Regions from separate parts of the Ruminococcus sp. 8Y-12 genome, predicted to be linked through region 2. Evidence: predicted binding sites of a transcription regulator. Region 2 holds the regulator's gene; the other holds the start of a gene.
What was found. The regulator LexA, encoded in region 2, represses DNA repair genes until DNA is damaged. The targets are predictions, from matches to a motif close to CNAACANNTGTTNG.
Positions count from the first base shown of each region.

Region 1: the regulator LexA is predicted to act here: its motif matches at 6,917-6,930, upstream of uvrB (excinuclease ABC subunit UvrB).

Region 1 is NZ_CM176623.1:2,165,606-2,174,753, forward strand. Features, by position in the region: gene AC0THY_RS07925 (aminotransferase class I/II-fold pyridoxal phosphate-dependent enzyme) at 1-171, shown strand, start outside; gene murB (UDP-N-acetylmuramate dehydrogenase) at 291-1,202, shown strand; gene rapZ (RNase adapter RapZ) at 1,203-2,060, shown strand; gene whiA (DNA-binding protein WhiA) at 2,070-3,038, shown strand; gene AC0THY_RS07945 (HPr family phosphocarrier protein) at 3,031-3,285, shown strand; gene AC0THY_RS07950 (methyl-accepting chemotaxis protein) at 3,464-5,488, shown strand; gene AC0THY_RS07955 (hypothetical protein) at 5,895-6,107, shown strand; gene AC0THY_RS07960 (hypothetical protein) at 6,131-6,337, shown strand; partial or broken gene AC0THY_RS07965 (PDDEXK nuclease domain-containing protein) at 6,350-6,714, shown strand; gene uvrB (excinuclease ABC subunit UvrB) at 7,072-9,069, shown strand; gene uvrA (excinuclease ABC subunit UvrA) at 9,066-9,148, shown strand, end outside.
Region 2 is NZ_CM176623.1:3,583,348-3,592,495, reverse strand. Features, by position in the region: gene AC0THY_RS14180 (C39 family peptidase) at 1-392, shown strand, start outside; gene AC0THY_RS14175 (alpha/beta hydrolase) at 469-1,452, shown strand; gene AC0THY_RS14170 (hypothetical protein) at 1,515-1,745, opposite strand; gene AC0THY_RS14165 (hypothetical protein) at 1,812-2,171, opposite strand; gene lexA (transcriptional repressor LexA) at 2,445-3,062, shown strand; gene AC0THY_RS14155 (hypothetical protein) at 3,135-5,318, opposite strand; gene AC0THY_RS14150 (response regulator transcription factor) at 5,582-6,250, shown strand; gene AC0THY_RS14145 (sensor histidine kinase) at 6,264-7,559, shown strand; gene AC0THY_RS14140 (COG2426 family protein) at 7,575-8,066, opposite strand; gene AC0THY_RS14135 (leucine-rich repeat domain-containing protein) at 8,217-9,148, opposite strand, start outside.

The DNA.
Region 1 (9,148 bases), 1.4 Mb from region 2:
GGGGTGATCTGTGTGCCTGGAAGCAGCTTCGGATCTCTGGGGGAGGGATTTGTACGCTTTGCCCTGGTGGAGCCTGTGCCTGTGATGGAGGAGATTGTAAAAGCAGTCCGGGAGAGCAAAATATGTAACAGTTCAGCTTGGCTGAACTGTTACCAAAATACTGGAAGATAAAGAAATGACACTTGAATAAAACAGCGTTCTATTGTATGATGTAGAGGCTGGTATCCCTGTCAACGGGATGTCAGGATCTGTCAAGACAGATGCAAAAAACAGAGAATAGGGGAAAAAAAGTGAATCAGGATTTTTTCAATCAGCTGTGTAGTATTGCAGGCAGTGATAATACCTATACGGATGAACCTATGAAAAAGCACACCACCTTCCGGATCGGAGGTCCTGCGGACTACTTTGTGACACCTCACAGCAAGGAGGAGATTGTCCAACTGATCCAGACCTGCAGAAGGGAACACAAGCCTTTTTACATTCTGGGAAATGGCAGCAATCTTCTGGTGGGAGACCGGGGATACCGGGGGGTTATTATACAGATATTTAAAAATTTTAACGATATTGTGACAGAGGAGACTCTGATCACCGCCAAGGCAGGGGCTCTGCTCTCAAAGATTGCCAAGAAAGCCATGGAGCGGGGACTCACAGGATTTGAGTTTGCTTCTGGAATTCCGGGAACCCTGGGCGGGGCGGCTGTGATGAATGCAGGCGCTTATGGCGGGGAGATGAAGGATGTAATGGAGGAAGTGACGGCCTTGGACAGTGAGGGAAATATTCTCATTCTCCAAAAAGAGGAGCTGAAGATGGGATACCGAACCAGTGCGGTTGCCCAGAAAGGGTACATTGTACTGGAGGCAAAGCTGAGGCTTCGAAACGGAAGCAGAGAGCAGGTCAGCCAGAGGATGGAGGAACTGAAAAAGCAGAGAACTACAAAGCAGCCTCTAGAATTTCCCAGCGCGGGGAGCACCTTTAAAAGGCCCCAGGGCCATTTCGCCGGAAAGCTGATCATGGATGCGGGACTGCAGGGATTCCGGGTCGGCGGGGCTCAGGTATCGGAGAAGCACTGTGGATTTGTGATCAATACCGGGGACGCAACGGCTCAGGACGTGAGAACCCTGATGCAGAATGTGACAGAACGGGTAGAGGAAAAGTTCGGCGTGGTTTTAGAGCCGGAAGTGAAGATGTTAGGAGAATTCTAAATGAGATTTGTGATTGTAACCGGAATGTCCGGCGCGGGAAAAAGTACGGCATTGAAGATGCTGGAGGACGTCGGGTATTTCTGCGTAGACAATCTTCCGATTGCGCTTGTCACCAAGTTTGCTGAGCTGGCGTTTGGTCAGGCCAGCGATATCTCCAGGGTGGCTCTGGGTGTGGATATCCGCAGCGGGGAAGCCCTGGGGGAATTGGAAAAGGTGCTGGAGCGGATGACCATGGAGGGATTTGAGTATGAGATCCTGTTTTTGGACGCCTCCGATGGGGTTCTGGTAAAGCGGTACAAGGAGACGAGAAGGACCCATCCTCTTGCCAAGGGAGGCAGGGTGGACAAGGGGATTGAGGAAGAGCGTCTCAAACTCGAATTTTTGAAAAGAAATGCAGATTACATTATTGACACCAGCCAGCTTCTGACCAGGGAGCTGAATGTGGAGCTGGACAAGATTTTTGTTCAGAATCAAGAATTTAAAAATCTGGTAATCACCATACTTTCTTTTGGCTTCAAGTACGGAATACCCAGTGACTCGGATCTGGTATTTGACGTCCGATTTCTCCCAAATCCCTTTTATGTGGAGGGACTAAAGTACAAGACAGGGGAAGATGAGGAGGTACAGGAATATGTGATGGGGTTTGATCTGGCCCATGAATTCCTTGATAAGCTGGTTGAAATGGTAAGGTTTTTGATACCCAACTATATTTTGGAGGGGAAAAACCAGTTGGTTATCAGTATCGGATGTACCGGAGGAAAACATCGCTCAGTGACTCTGGCCAATAAGCTGTACGAGCAGTTAAACAACCAGAGTGAATACGGAGTGAAGATTGAGCATAGGGATATCCTAAAGTAAGGAGTTATTATGTCTTTTTCCAGCGATGTGAAAGAGGAGCTGTCCAGGCAGTTTCCCAGTGCCAGGCACTGTCAGATAGCGGAGATTGCTGCCATTATCAGCATGTGTGGCGGTGTTTCCATTTCCTGCAGAGACCGCTTTTCTCTGAAGATTCAGACAGAAAATCTGGCTGTGGCAAGAAAATACTTTACATTATTGAGAAAAACATTTAATATAGGTACTGAGGTTTTAATTAAACAGCACGCTCATTTAAATAGAAGTCGTACATATTGTGTTCTGGTAAAGAATCATGAGGATTCTCTGAAAATTCTGAGGGCAGTGAAGCTGATGAACAGCCGTATGGAGATACAGGAAAATCTTTCTCTGACAGACAATCTGGTGATTCAAAAGTCCTGCTGTAAGAGGGCTTTTATCAGAGGAGCTTTTTTGGCAGCTGGTTCCATCAGTGACCCCAGAAAGTCTTATCATTTTGAGATCGTTTGCATGAACGAGCATAAGGCCCTGCAGTTAAAGGAGATGATTAACACCTTTGATATGGATGCCAAGATCGTACAGAGGAAGAAGTACTATGTGGTGTACATCAAAGAAGGTGCGCAGATTGTTGATATTTTAAATGTGATGGAAGCCCATGTGGCGCTTATGGATTTGGAAAATGTGCGCATACTGAAAGAGATGCGCAACAGTGTCAATCGAAAGGTCAATTGTGAGACAGCAAATATTCATAAGACGGTCAGTGCAGCAGTAAAGCAGATAGAAGATATTGTGTATATACAGTCTACGATTGGTTTTGAGAGCCTTTCAGAGGGGCTGGAGGAGATCGCAAGACTGCGTCTCGAGCAGCCTGAGGCAACTCTGAAAGAGTTGGGAATGATGCTGACTCCGCCGGTCGGTAAATCAGGTGTAAATCATAGATTGAGAAAACTAAGCACTCTGGCAGAGGAGCTGAGAGAAAGTAAGGAGGAGAATTATTATGATTAAGAAACCTATCACAGTACAGCTTGCAAATGGTCTTGAGGCGAGACCCGTTGCCCTGCTGGTCCAGGTGGCCAGCCAGTACGAGAGCGAAATCTACGTGGAGAGCGCAGATAAGCGTGTCAATGCAAAGAGCATCATGGGAATGATGACTTTGGGAATGGATTCCGGTGAGGAGATTGTGGTGTCCGCAAACGGGGCTGACGAAGAGGAGGCAATTGCGGATATTGAGAAGTATTTAAGCGGCAGATAGTCAACAGCCTACTGTAAGCATGCAAAGGGTCATTGTCCAAGAGCAGAGAAAGCTCTGAAGGGATAATGGCCTTTTTTGAACCATTTTTCTTTGCCTTTTTGAATAGGCGTGATATAATGAAAGACAGCAAAGAACATGATGACTATAAGCGTGTTCGGAAAAACAGAGAGGTTGCTCAATGACACAGAAAAAGAAAAGGGAAAGCAGGAGAGGAAGGTCTATTTCATATAAAATCAGTCGAAGTCTGCTGGCTGTTTTGGTTCCTTCTTTAATCATAATCATTGCAATCTCCTGTGTAATGTCTGCAGACACTGTCACGGACTTAAATGGTAAAGTGTTAGAGGCTCAGACAGATTATGCGGTTTCACTTGTGGATGATTTTTTCAGCAGTAAGGTGGCTGCAGCTAAAATGTTTGAGGAGAGTCATGAACTGCAGGAATATTTTAATGCCGTTTCCAAACCACGGGATATTAATGAGTATGAGGCAAGGGAAACCATTCTGAAAAAGCTAACCAGTGCTCTGGAGCGTATGGAGGAGGAGGGGGTACTTCAGGTTTGGGTGGCAGATGAAAGGACAGACAGCTATCTGCTTTCCAGCGGTGAGGTAGTTGCGGCAGGTCTCGCTGATACAGAATGGTACCTTCAGGTGTGTTCTGAGAAGAAGAATGTGATTTCAGAGCCATATCAGGACCCGGCTACCGATAAGATGGTCATTTCTATCGTATCCCCGGTTTTCCGTCACGGAAGTGATGGTATAGCGGGATTTTTTGGATTCGATGTGGATATGGACAGCCTTTCCCAACTTCTCGCTGCCATCAAGGTGGGGGAGGAGGGGTATATGGAGATGATATCCAACAGCTCGGAATATATATACAGTGATGACCCCACAGCCACGGGAAAAAATGTGGTGGATTTGGATATCACAGATGACTATAAAGAGAAAGTATTTAATGGGTACAATGGGAAATTGAATTTTGATTATAAAGGAAGTTCTTACACATCCATGTTTCAGAACTGTAAGACAACGGGATGGCTTGCAGTTGCTACCCTACCGCTGTCTGAGATAAATGCCACCCGGGACCATTTAATTGTAATTTTGGTGGTGGTTTCCATTGTCATTTTGTTGGTTTTGACTTCCCTATGTATTTTTATGATTCACAGAATGTTAAACCCTTTGACCAAGATAAGCAGTGCAATGGAGGAGTTTTCAAAAGGAAACCTGGAGGTGGACATACCGATCCGGGGAGAGGATGAAGTAGGTCGGATGGCTGCAAGTGTCCGCTCCTCTATTCAGCTTCTCAAGGAGGTTATTGAAGAGATTTCCGGCGTGCTGGGGGAGATTTCCAGGGGAAATTTAAATATAGAGGTGAGAGGTAGTTATATCGGAGACTTTCACTTTATAAAAGACGCCCTGGAACAGATCGTTTCCTCTCTCAATGATACCCTGAGGCAGATTAACATCTCCGCGGAGCAGGTGTCAGGCGGTTCGGAACAGGTGTCGGAGGGGGCCCAGTCCCTTGCACAGGGAGCCTCGGTTCAGGCTGGCACTGCGGAGGAGCTGTCGGTCAATATTATGGAAATTTCTCGTCAGATCAGTTCCAATGCCATGCATGCGGAGGATGTGGACAAGAGAGTATCGGCACTGGGAAAGGAAGCAGCCAGAAGCAACCATCGTATGAAAGAGCTTTTGGCAGCAATGCAGGACATCAGTGACAGTTCGCACGAGATTGTAAAAATAATTAAGACGATAGAAGACATTGCATTTCAGACCAATATTCTATCGCTGAACGCCTCTGTGGAGGCAGCCAGAGCCGGGGAGGATGGTAGAGGCTTTGCAGTGGTGGCAGGTGAGATACGAAATCTGGCTGTCAAGAGCGCCCAGGCATCGAAGAATACCGCGCAGCTGATTGGAAATTCCCTGGACGCGGTAAATAACGGAATACAGATAGCACAGGAGACAGCAGATACACTGGAGACAGCCACAGTGGGGGTAAGAGAGGTTGTGGGAGCAGTCAAAGAGATTTCGACTGCATCCAATGAGCAGGCGGAATCCGTGAAGCAGATTATGGAGGGAATGGAGCAGATAGCGAATGTGGTACAGGTGAATTCAGCTACGGCACAGGAGAGTGCGGCAGCCAGCGAGGAGCTTTCAGCCCAGGCTATGCTGCTGAAAGAGCTGATTGGTAAGTTTCAGTTTAGGTGAGCAGAGAAATTTGCGAATAAACCTCTTAAAAAGCCACCACAAATGATTGAAAAACTGGTCATAGGAAAGGTGCAGCGATGGCAGACTGCTTTATGTAAATACATTAAAAGCACGAGTTTCTGTAATTTAGTAAATTGGAGGATAGAACGTAGATATAAAGACCGGTAATCAGCCATAGGTGTAGGAAATTAAAAAAATAATAGTTTTTATAGATGGACTGTGACAGATTTGAACAGTCAAGAGCATACGAAAACCGCAACATCGATCGATATTTTTCGAAGAGAAGTAGAGAAAAATAATTGAGTTATTTTTTTAATAGAGTGATAGAATTATTTCAGAATGCTAAGAAAATTTATCTGTTGCAGTGAATATGACAATGGTATATTCATATTATGAAGCGGGAAGAATGATTATTGAAGAAGAGCAAGGCTTAAAAGAGCGTGCTGCATATGGAAAGTATATTTTAAAAGAACTATCGGAAAGATTAACACAAAAATTTGGAAGAGGGTATTTATACGATAATTTTATTTGGTTTATTCTAAGAACTCAATTGGGGAAACGGCGTTTCCCCAATCTGAAAAATTGCCAATTACGCAAGAAGGAAGAAAGTTTTATTTAAGTTGGTCCCATTAGCTTATTTTGATGAGAAAAAATAAGATTGAAAAACGTCATTTTTATGAAATAGAAACATGCAGAAATAAAGAAGATGTAATGTGTCTTGCGGCAGAAGGGCAGATGCTTGAAAAACCGGAGGATATATTCAAAGATCTATACATTTTAGAGTTCACAGAACTTGTTACTTATTCTGAAACAGAATTGGAAAATAAAATCATTGATCATTTACAGTGATTTTTGCTAGAATTGGGAAGAGGATTTACTTATGTTGGGAGACAGGTTAGATTTACGTTTGAAGAAGAACATTTTCGAGTGGATTTAGTATTTTATAATCGTCTATTGTGTTGTTTTGTGCTATTAGATTTGAAATTTGGTCAGTTAAACACCAAGATATAGAACAGATGCAAAGGTATGTCAATTATTATGATCGAAATGTTAAATTAGAAGACGAGAATTCATCGATTGGTATTATTATTTGTAAAGATAAGAAAGATGCTATTGCAGAGATGACATTTCCCAAAGATAATAATGAGATATTTGCCGGTAAATATGAGACAGTACTTCCTGGTAAAAAAGAACTGCAAACACTACTGGAAGATAAAAATTTATAGGGAATCTGCGTAAATAAGCGACATTATGTTTGGATATTTATGAGTAAGCATACAAGAAATTTTAGTAAAGTATAATAGAGTTTTCTTGAAACAGGCGATGATTTGTCGCCTGTTTTCGTACAGTAAAACCCGGACAAGACAGCACAAGAAAATTCTAAAAAGAAAAGTTGACACTAAGCAGCACATAAGATAAAATGAAAGAAGAACGTTTGTTCTCGGGAGCGGCGATAGAAATACTATGATTCAACAGAATATGTGTTTTGTGATTTATACAATAAAATGGATACCCTAATTACACGACATAATTCGTGTAATTACCACCCAAAAGATTCAAAAATAGCAGAGGGAGAAGCGTATATGAGTGAAGAAAAAATCTTTAAATTAGAATCTCCATATAAGCCTACCGGCGATCAGCCGCAAGCAATTGAACAGCTTGTGAAAGGCTTTCGGGAAGGCAATCAATGCCAGACTTTACTAGGGGTTACAGGCTCTGGAAAGACTTTCACTATGGCAAATGTAATCGCAGAATTAAACAAGCCAACGCTTATCATAGCACATAATAAAACCCTTGCTGCACAGCTTTACAGCGAGTTTAAAGAGTTCTTTCCATCAAATTCAGTTGAATATTTCGTCTCCTACTACGATTACTACCAACCGGAAGCCTACGTCCCCTCCTCTGACACCTACATTGCCAAGGACTCCTCCATAAATGACGAGATAGACAAGCTCCGCCTGTCGGCAACCATGGCGTTGGCGGAGCGCAGGGATGTCATTATTATCTCAAGCGTGTCCTGCATCTATGGTTTGGGGGACCCGGTGGATTACAAAGAGATGGTGATCTCACTGCGGCCTGGTATGGAAAAGGACCGGGATGAGGTCATGCGCAAGCTGATTGATATACAGTATGACCGGAACGACATGGATTTTCGCCGTGGTACCTTTCGGGTGCGGGGGGATGTGCTTGAAATTTTCCCCGCTATGAATACAGACACGGCGATTAGGGTGGAATTTTTTGGGGACGAAGTGGAAAGGATTACAGAGATTGATGTACTCACGGGTGAGAGCCGGAGTTCCCTGGAACATGCAGCGATTTTTCCGGCCTCCCACTATGTGGTGCCCATGGAAAAGATTTTGGATGCTGCCAAGAACATTGAAGCGGAGCTGGAAGAGCGGGTTCGCTATTTTAAAAGCGAGGACAAGCTTCTGGAGGCCCAGAGGATTGCAGAGCGTACCAATTTTGACATAGAGATGATGAAAGAGACGGGATTTTGCTCAGGTATTGAGAATTATTCCAGGCATCTGGCGGGACTTAAACCAGGGGCAACACCTCACACACTGATTGACTATTTCCCGGATGATTTTCTGATAATCATTGATGAGTCCCATAAGACCGTACCGCAGATCAGGGGCATGTACGCCGGAGATCAGTCCAGAAAGACCACTTTGGTTGATTACGGGTTCCGTCTGCCCTCTGCTAAGGACAACAGGCCTCTGAACTTTGATGAGTTCGAGAGCAAGATTGACCAAATGATGTTTGTGTCAGCCACACCCGGGGATTATGAGAAAGAGCATGAGCTGCTTCGGGCAGAGCAAATTATACGCCCCACGGGCTTGCTGGACCCCATGGTTGAAGTACGGCCTGTAGAAGGCCAGATTGATGACCTGGTGGGCGAGGTCAATAAGGAAGTGGAGAAACACAATAAGATACTGATTACTACACTCACAAAACGGATGGCCGAGGATCTGACGGATTACATGAGAGAGATCGGTATCCGGGTGAAATATCTGCACTCGGACATAGACACACTGGAGCGGACGGAGATTATCCGGGATATGCGCTTGGATGTATTTGATGTGCTGGTGGGAATCAACCTTTTGAGAGAGGGCCTGGATATACCGGAGATCACTCTGGTGGCCATCCTGGATGCGGATAAGGAAGGATTTCTTCGCTCCGAGACTTCCCTGGTTCAGACTATTGGCCGCGCGGCCAGAAATGCACAGGGGCATGTAATTATGTACGCGGATACCATCACTGATTCCATGCGTATGGCCATTGACGAAACCATGCGCAGACGCAAGATACAGGAGGAGTACAACGAGGCTCACGGTATCACTCCGCAGACAATCAAAAAGGCGGTGAGGGATCTGATCAGTATTTCCAGGGAGGTGGAGAAGGACGAGGAGGAATTCTTAAAAGATCCGGAGTCCATGAGCAGGCAGGAACTGGAAAAACTTGCGGCAGAGGTTCAGAAAAAGATGAAACAGGCGGCTGCGGAGCTCAATTTCGAGGAGGCGGCCAAGCTGCGTGATAAGATGATTATACTGAAGAAACAGTTACAGGAGATAGAAGAATGACATTCAAAAAAAATGATAAGCCCATGATTCGTATCAGAGGTGCCAATGAGAACAATCTGAAAAACGTCAGTCTGGAGAT
Region 2 (9,148 bases):
CAATGGTAATCGCGGGACTTACGGGCAATCGCTCCGTTACTCCTTATACAATGGCAGAGTACAGTCAGGAACACGATTTTGTGACTGCCGAGGGAAATACAGCCTGGGCCTTTATAACAGACGGCGGAATGGAGTTTGGGGTTAAGGGACAGCCGGTATCTTTGGAAGAGACTTTGGTGACAGAGAAGCTAAAGCAGGGAATACCTATTATCTGCAGCATGCGCCCGGGAGATTTCACTACCTCCGGTCACTTTATTGTTCTCACAGGTGTTCAAAACGGAAAGATCAAATTAAATGATCCAAACAGTATAATAAACAGCCAAACATTATGGAGTTTTTCAGATTTGGCACCTCAAATAAAAAATCTGTGGGAAATGAGTTTGACAGAATGAAATAATTTTGAAAATCAAATAATTATGTGCTATAATTCCTTCGTAGAAAATGGAAATAGGAAGGAAATTAATAAGCATGAAGAAAAGGAAAAAAGGACTTCTCATCAGTCTCTTGGTTCTGGTAGTAATTGTAGGAGCTGCTACAGTAATTGTTGGAAACTATTTTGTGAACTTTGCTTTAGTGAGAAAGGCATCTGGCGCGCCGAATGTGGCTCCGGAGTCAGTGACTTCCGATGAAGTGGAAGCTGTAGTCAATCAGAATGCAAAAGCCATGGATCAGCAGTTGGATAGGTGGCTCTCCATAGTTGAGAAAGAGACTGTTTCCATTCAGTCTCAAGATGGTCTAAAACTAATGGCTGACCAGTTTTTACAGAAGGAGGAGAGCCATAAATGGGTCATTTTGATTCATGGTTATACAGGAAATCGAACCAATATGCAAAAGGTTGGCAGCTTTTACGGAGATCAAGGTTACCAGGTTGTGACCCCGGATATGCGTTCCCACGGTGAAAGCGAGGGGACCTATATCGGCATGGGATGGCTGGATCGAAAAGATGTCCTCCTTTGGACAAATTACATACTCGAAGAAGACCCGGAAGCGGAAATTGTACTGCACGGTATCTCAATGGGAGGAGCCACTGTTATGATGACTGCAGGGGAAGAAGATCTGCCCGGCCAGGTGAAAGCTGTTGTAGAGGACTGTGGATATACCTCTGTGTGGGATATCTTTGCCGATGAGCTGGATGCTCTTTATCATCTGCCGGCATTTCCGGCTCTGCATATGAGCAATATGGCAGCCAAGGTACGGGCTGGATATGACCTAAAAAAGGCATCAGCCCTTGAACAAGTGAAAAAAAGCCAGGTTCCCATTTTATTTATCCACGGAAGCCAGGACAACTTTGTTCATACAGATATGGTCTATGAGTTATTTAACGCGGCTCAGTGCGAAAAAGATATACTGGTTGTGGAAGGAGCTGGACACGGGCAGGCTTACACATTGGCCCCGGACCTGTACTTTGAAAAAGTGTTTGGGTTTTTGGAAAAACAGGTGTTTCGCGAATAGATGTATTGAGACAATGACTACCCCCTCTTTACAGTTAAAATGTAAAAAGGGGGTTTTTATTTTTATTCCTCAAACTCCGCTGTTACGATGTATCCTCTGGGGGTGTTCTCAATACTGATGATTGTACCTTCCCTGGCTTTGATCCGATTGCTGCCCTTAAAACATCCCGACATAGCTACAGCAGGCTCTATGATATAACTGAAATTCATATTTGTCTGGATCTCTGTGATTTCTACCTTTTGTCCGGGATCCACAAGTCCGGGACGCTCCATTTTAAATTTTTCTTGTCTCAATTTTTATATACCTCCTTTAGGATTCTACTCCTTAGGAATTATATCATATATAAGCTTTGCATACATCTATTTTAATTCAGCAGAATAATAAGGTATCATCAGCTTTTGCCCATAGTATATCTCGTCTTCACAGATAGAGTTAATCTGACGCACTTCATTGATGTATTCCTCTGGTGTCCCATATCCCTCTGTCATATAGTCCTCTGCAATATCCGTCAGAGTCATGCCATTGTCTACTTTTATGTCCGTATAATATTTGTAGATCTCCTGCATCTGCGGGGTTGAAGCTTTTACAACAAGTCCTCCAAATACTACAAGGGCTGCAAAAATGCAGATGCATGCTTTTGCTATAAATGTGATTCTGTTGTGTCTGTTCTGGACAGTGTCCATTCCTTTTCTTCTCTTTTCAGCTTGGTGTACTCTCATAATCTTTTATCCCTCCGTAATGAAAATGATACAAACATAAGTTCAGAACATCTGTTTGTTATAAGAAAATTATAGTATGCGAACGTTTGTTTGTCAATACGTAAATTCGAACAAAGTTTCTAAACATTTGTTTGCATTTTTTCCCAGTCTATGGTATCATTAATAAAACATATTTTTTCAGAAAATTCAGCCCTCTTCCGCTGCGGCCATTTTAGATCAGATGTCCTGATTTGGAGATTTCGGGTGGAGGTTTGATATAAACAGGAGGTACATATGGCATACGGTAAGATTTCAAAGAAACAGGAAGAGATATTAGAGTACATCAAAAATGAAATAATAAACAGAGGATTTCCTCCTGCTGTGAGGGATATCTGTGAGGCAGTGAATCTGAAGTCAACCTCTTCTGTCCACTCACACCTGGAGACGTTGGAGAAAAACGGTTATATCCGCAGAGACCCCTCTAAGCCCAGGGCTATTGAGATTCTGGATGACAATTTTAACCTGACCAGACGGGAATTAGTGAATGTCCCTGTAGTGGGCCGCGTGGCAGCCGGTGAACCCATACTTGCTATTCAAAATGTGGAGAGTTATTTCCCTGTTCCTGCAGAGTATATGCCCAATGAGCAGACCTTCATGCTTACAGTCAAAGGCGATAGTATGATAAAAGCCGGAATTTTTGAAGGAGACCAGATTTTGGTGAAGATGCAGAAAACTGCAGAAAACGGGGACATTATTGTGGCTCTGATCGATGACTCCGCTACGGTCAAGACGTATTATAGAGAAAATGGGCATTTTCGGCTGCAGCCGGAAAATGATACCATGGAACCCATTATCGTTGAGGAGATGGAAGTGCTGGGTAAGGTGATAGGCGTGTTCCGTTTTCTGTCATAACTTTTATTGTAAGTGTTAAAGCGGAGAGTTCCCAATGGTTACCGGGCCTCTCCGCTTTGTGTATGAGTGTTGCTATTCTGATAAATATAGTTTCAGTTTCTGGTAAGCGTCTTTTGCAGCCTCTTCACTGGCTGCCTCACCTCTGTAAACCCTTTTTACGCTTTCCAAGAGTGTCTCCTTTACCGTTTGATCAATCTGAAGTGGTTTATGGATACCCTTGACCATTTCCTTGAATGCTTCTACCTGCGATTCGCCGGGATTCTCACATGTAATTGATACCCTCTCTCCATTTTCTTCCCAACTGAAGAAAAGCTCCTCCTCTGCCTCAACCGCATGAATTGCTTCAAAGGCTTTTTTATTGACCGGAAATCCCTCTCCCATATCTATATTCTGCATATTATAAGAAAAAAGGATTCTTAGGAAATCTTTTGCAGCCTCCTGATTTTCGGACATTGCATTGATTCCAATGGAGTCATAGGGAATATAGAGTCCGTCTATGAGGCTGTACTTCTGGTCATACTGCTCTGCAAAAGCTGCTGGTTCTGCCAAATCCCAAATGGTCTTGACCTCTCTTACTGCTGCTAAATCCCTGCCCAGGCAGGAGGCAGTACCCAGGGAGAGCAGATACATTTCTTCATATCCCTCCGACATTTCCGCGTCCTCGGCGGTTGCATTGACATACTCTCCCAATCCAGCCACTGCATCCATGTACTCTTTGATTGCCTGTTCATCCGGCAGATTGGCAGTGATTTCATTGTAATGCATAAGCAGCAGAGACTCGGCGAGCGCCTGGCTTACCACATTTTCAAAAAGTGGGGTATCCCCGGGATTTTTAAGGAACTCATTGATCTTACGGATAGAGCCAACCTGTTCCATAGCGTGTTCGCTTCCATATAGAAGGGGAACGCTAAACCTTACCGGAATAGAGTAAACATTTTCCCCATCCTGAGGTACAATGCTGTCCAAAAGTGCGTCATCTCCCTGAAATTCCCTGTACAGTTCAGTCAAATCAGCCAGCGCGCCCTTTTCAATATAGGACTTAGCCGGAAGCTTATCCAGCAGAATCAAATCGGGCCCGGACTTACCTGAAAGGATTTCCGTGTTCATTATACGGATGGTCTCGGACAAGGAGCCCTGTTTCACCTGTTCGCCATAGCTCTGAAAATCCACTTTAATATCAGGATACTGCTTCTCAAACTCATTGACTGCCCTCATTATCGTATTACTCTGACTAAGACCGATGATGCGTATTGACTTTGACTGTGCAGGGGGTTGGTCCGGGGCGTTTTGAACGGAAGCGTAATGATAATATTTTATTGAACAGTTGCCGGAGGCGTCCTTGTATAGCACATAGCTGCTGTTGTCTTTTCCCATCTCAAAGGAATATGCGCTTTTATTCTCCAGCAGCGAGGGCATATCAGATGCATCGATGATAGTTTCTGTGAGCTTTCCGTCAACGGAAACGTGATGCAATCCCTTTTCATCCATGTAATAAAAATCATTTTCCGAACCGGCCCGCAATAGCTTCCACTGTGTTTTTGACGCTGCAATCTGGTTTTTTTCTTTTCCAGTCTCCAGATCGTATAGGACAAAACCGTTTTGCTCCTGATTCAGAGTGATAAGGGTACTCCCTATAGCTGCGACATCATTTCGGATATTGGTATCTCCTGAGCAAAGCGTATATTCGCGGATTACCTTCCCAGTGCTGTCATACTGTTCAGCCAAAGTCCCCATATAGGACAGAAGAAAGGAACCATCCGCCTGTCCCAGTATACTGGAAGGGTAATCCGGTGAATCTCCTCCCATATATTTTTGGATATTATCCGCTGCCAACTCTTCCACGCCATCCTCTTTCATTCTAAGGACATGGGGGTAATAATCTGCGTCATAATAGATAAAATAGACAGCGCCATCCTCACCTATGGATACCGTCCACGGGGAAGACGCCTCCTTCAGGTAAGAGTCCAGAACTGGAAGCTCCTTCCTCTGAAAACTTTTATCCTCCTGCATCTGGTAGGCAATCCCCTTTTTGGAAGCAGTATCCACTGTATAGATCAGGATATTTCCAGAGGGATCTTTTGTCAGGTTGACAATCTTTTCGTCCCTCCCCTCAAAAGGCAGCGCAATCTCCTCTTCCTGATAACTTTTCACTGTACTGGTTTCCGCCTTGCTTGTATCACCTTCTGCACTCTTTGTGCTACATCCTGTTGCTGTAATTAAGAGTAAAATTGTCAAAAGTATTGTTGCTTTCTTCATAATAGCTCCTTTCTTAATTGGTATCCGACGTCTGATCCTTTTCAGAATAACACATAAATCTCGAAGAATCTTTTAAACCATGATAGAAATTTCGTAATTATTTAACAGGTCTTGCTCATTTACTGCGCTGACTGAAAGAAAATGATTTTTGCATGTAAATGTGAGGTACTGAACATTTACGAAATTTCCAAATTTATTTAAAGAATCTTTCGAGATTTCTATGTTATACTGAGATGAAAACTTAAATCTGGAGGAGGATTGCTGTGAAAATATTATTGGTAGAGGATAATGAGGATCTCTGTTCCATGCTGGAAATGCATTTTGAGAAGGCTGGGTATGAAACCGACATCTGTCACTCAGGTGCGGAAGCCCTGATCTATGCCTCCAATACATACTATGACTTGTTTCTCTTTGACCGTATGCTGCCGGAGTTGGATGGCTTATCCCTTCTCAAGCTTATCCGCCAGAAGGAAAACTATACTCCAGCCATCTTTATCACTGCCCTGGAACAGTTAAATGATAAAATAGGCGGCTTGGATGCAGGTGCGGATGACTATATCACCAAGCCCTTTGATATTTCTGAACTTATGGCTCGTATCCGGGCCATAGCAAGAAGGCCGGGTACCCGCAAAGATCCGGATATCCTAAGTTACAAAGAGCTGCGGCTGGAACCAGAAAAACAGATACTATCCTGGCAAAGCGCAGAGGTCTCACTCTCCTCAACGGAAACAAAGATGGCGGAAGTCTTCTTAAAAAATGCCGGAAAAACCCTGCCCAGAGCTTATCTTATAAATTCTGTGTGGGGTGGAAACTCTGATATCAATGAAAATAACTTGGATAACTACATTTATTTTCTGAGGAAGAGACTTAGACAGTTGAAGGTTGATGTGGCGATTAAGACAATGCACGGTGTTGGTTATTATATGGAATAAAGGAGCATACACTATGTTTCAAAATGTTCAAAGGCGGCTGGTCTTTCTCTATGTGCTGACTTCTGGAATCATTCTGACCCTTGCCCTGGGAATCACTGCGTTTCTCTATAGCCAGACGGTCATTCGACAGCAGGAGGCAGTCTTTCAGGCAAATATAGCCCACATAATGTCCAGAATCCAAAGCAGCAATAATATCCCCGATTCCTGGCTCAGGGAATTGGAGATGCAGGAGAAACTTGTGATTCGGATTGAGGAGAACAATATCCCCCTGCTGTATCAGGGTGCTTATGAGACACCCACTCAGAGGGAAGACCTTTTTCTTACTGTCTCAGAAAAGGTAGATTCGATATACAGACAGGAGGCTCTTGCCAGCCCTTCCCCATATCAAAGCGGGATATTTCATACAGAAGGGCTTCAGGGGGACCGTTATCTGGGTGCGTATATTGTTTTAGAACCATATGGAAGCTATATCAGCATTTTGGTATTAAATGATATCACAGGAGTGCGATCTCAGTTGAGACTTCGCTTATGCTATTTTTTAATTTTGGAATTTTTATGTCTGGGTGCTCTTTTTTTAATAGGGAGAACCTTTATCAGGCACGTCATGTATCCTGTCAGGGAAAATGAGCGGATGCAGAATGAGTTTGTAGCAGCAGCTTCCCATGAGCTTCGAACTCCAATTATGCTGATCCAGGGGGCAGCAGATTCCATGGATGTCTTTCCGGAAAAGGCAGACTATTTCGGAAAGATCATCCGCAAAGAGTGCAGCCGCATGCGGGAGTTGGTTAAAGACCTTTTGATTTTAACTTCCTCGTTAGAAGCACCTATTGGCAGCTTTCAGCTATTTGATCCTGTGACCCTTTTGATGGAACTCTATGAATCTTACCTGCCTTTATGCCATACCAAAGGCTTAATTCTGAACATAGAACTTCCGCAGGAGTACACAGCGGACTTAAAAAGCAACCCTTCCTATATTTCACAGATTTTACGTATTTTTCTGGACAATGCCATAGCCTTTTCTCCGCCGGGCAGGGATATCCTGTTAAAAGAACAGATAAACAAAAATTCGGTATACTTTCAAGTAATAGATCATGGTCCTGGAATTTTGGCTGAGGATAAACAACAAATTTTCCAAAAGTTTTACAGGGGCGACAAATCCAGAACAGACAAAGAACACTTTGGACTTGGCCTGAGCATAGCTAAAAAGTATACTCTTCTGCTGGGAGGTCAGATTCTCCTGAGGGATACGGAGGGAGGAGGCTGCACCTTTACTTTGAAGCTCCCACTTCATAGGCGTGGCGGCGATTAAGGAAAAGGAGTTTTCCTAGAATAGTGCTCCAATGGCTCCCAACAGCCCTGCACTTGCAGCCCCCATGATAAGGCCTGCCAGCAAAACCCCCAGCATTACGGCGATCACACTGGACTTGAAATCCATATCCAACAGACTGGCCGCCAGCGTTCCTGTCCACGCTCCGGTTCCGGGAAGCGGAATTCCCACAAATAAAAGCAGGGCAATTGGCAGCCCTCTTCCTGCCTTTTCTTTCAGCTTTTGCCCGCCTTTATGCCCCTTTTCCAAGCAGAAGGTAAAGAACTTACCAATTACAGGCTTGTCAGACCCCCACTCCAATACCTTTCTGGCAAACAGAAAAATAATGGGGACAGGCAGCATATTTCCAATCACAGCGATCACATAGGACTGCACAAGAGGGAGTCCAAACAGCTGTGAGTACGGAATTGCCCCGCGCAGTTCAATCAGCGGTACCATAGAGATCAAGAATACGTATAAATATTTGCTAAACAAATTATTTTCCTCCATTTACATGCCTTTTTTAGAGAAACTCGTACTTATTATAATGGCTTCTGCTTAGATTGTAAATGAAAATAAATGTTTTTAAACTGATTTCAGATAAAATTAAGATTTGTTGTAACTATTCAAAAGTCGGTGTATTTATCCCATAGGTGCGCCTTACTTTATCTTTACTGTTTTACTCAGGCCGGATTTCTTTAGAAGTCTCCGGTATTTTTGAATGTTCTTTTTCGGCACTTTGATGGAAGCTCTGGGAGATATACCTTTAAAGGCGCTCTTCCCTGCTTTTTTCAGCTTTGTTGTCTTTATGGTCAATGTCTTGAGTTTTTTGTCTTTATAGAAGGCCTTTGCTCCAATAGTGGTCACCTTTGCTCCAATAACGACCTTTTTCAGGTTTTTACATCCCATAAATGCACAGGACCCTATGCTCTTTACATTGCTGCCACAGTTTATGGTCTTTAACTTTGTGTTGTTTTTAAATGCATTATTTTGAATGCCTGTGACCTTCAGGGTATACCCATTGATGTTGACTGTCTTTGGGATGGTAACTGTGGTCCTCGTCTTTTTGATCGGTCTTACTATAGCTGTCTCAAAATTTTTCTTAACCTTGTAAACAAAGTTTTTGTCCTTATAAATACTATTTACTGCCGGCAGCTTAGATTCTACCACTGGGATATCCTTTATGGGCGGATCTTGTTTTTTCTGCAATGCTGCGATGGCCTCGTTCAATTCCTTTACTGCCAAATCCATTGCCGTCTGATCCAGGCGGTCGGCCTTTAAGGCCTTTTCTAAAGCCCGTGTGACTCTCGCAAAAGATTCCTGTGTATAGTCTCCGCTGTTTAATTTCTGCGCTTTTGCAACCGCCTCATCCAGGGCGGAGGCATTTGGCTCTGGTTTTAAGCTGGACTCCAGAAGAGTTATGGTTTCATTTAGGTCACTGTACAATTGTTCTATTTCCTCCTGGGATACCAGGGCGATGTATTCACTGTTTTTTGCCCGGTTCAGCTTAAAGGAAAGCTGGTCTGTCAATATATTACGCAACTCTGCGTTTGCGCTTAAAAGATCCTCACCCTTTTGGATCAGAGACTGCA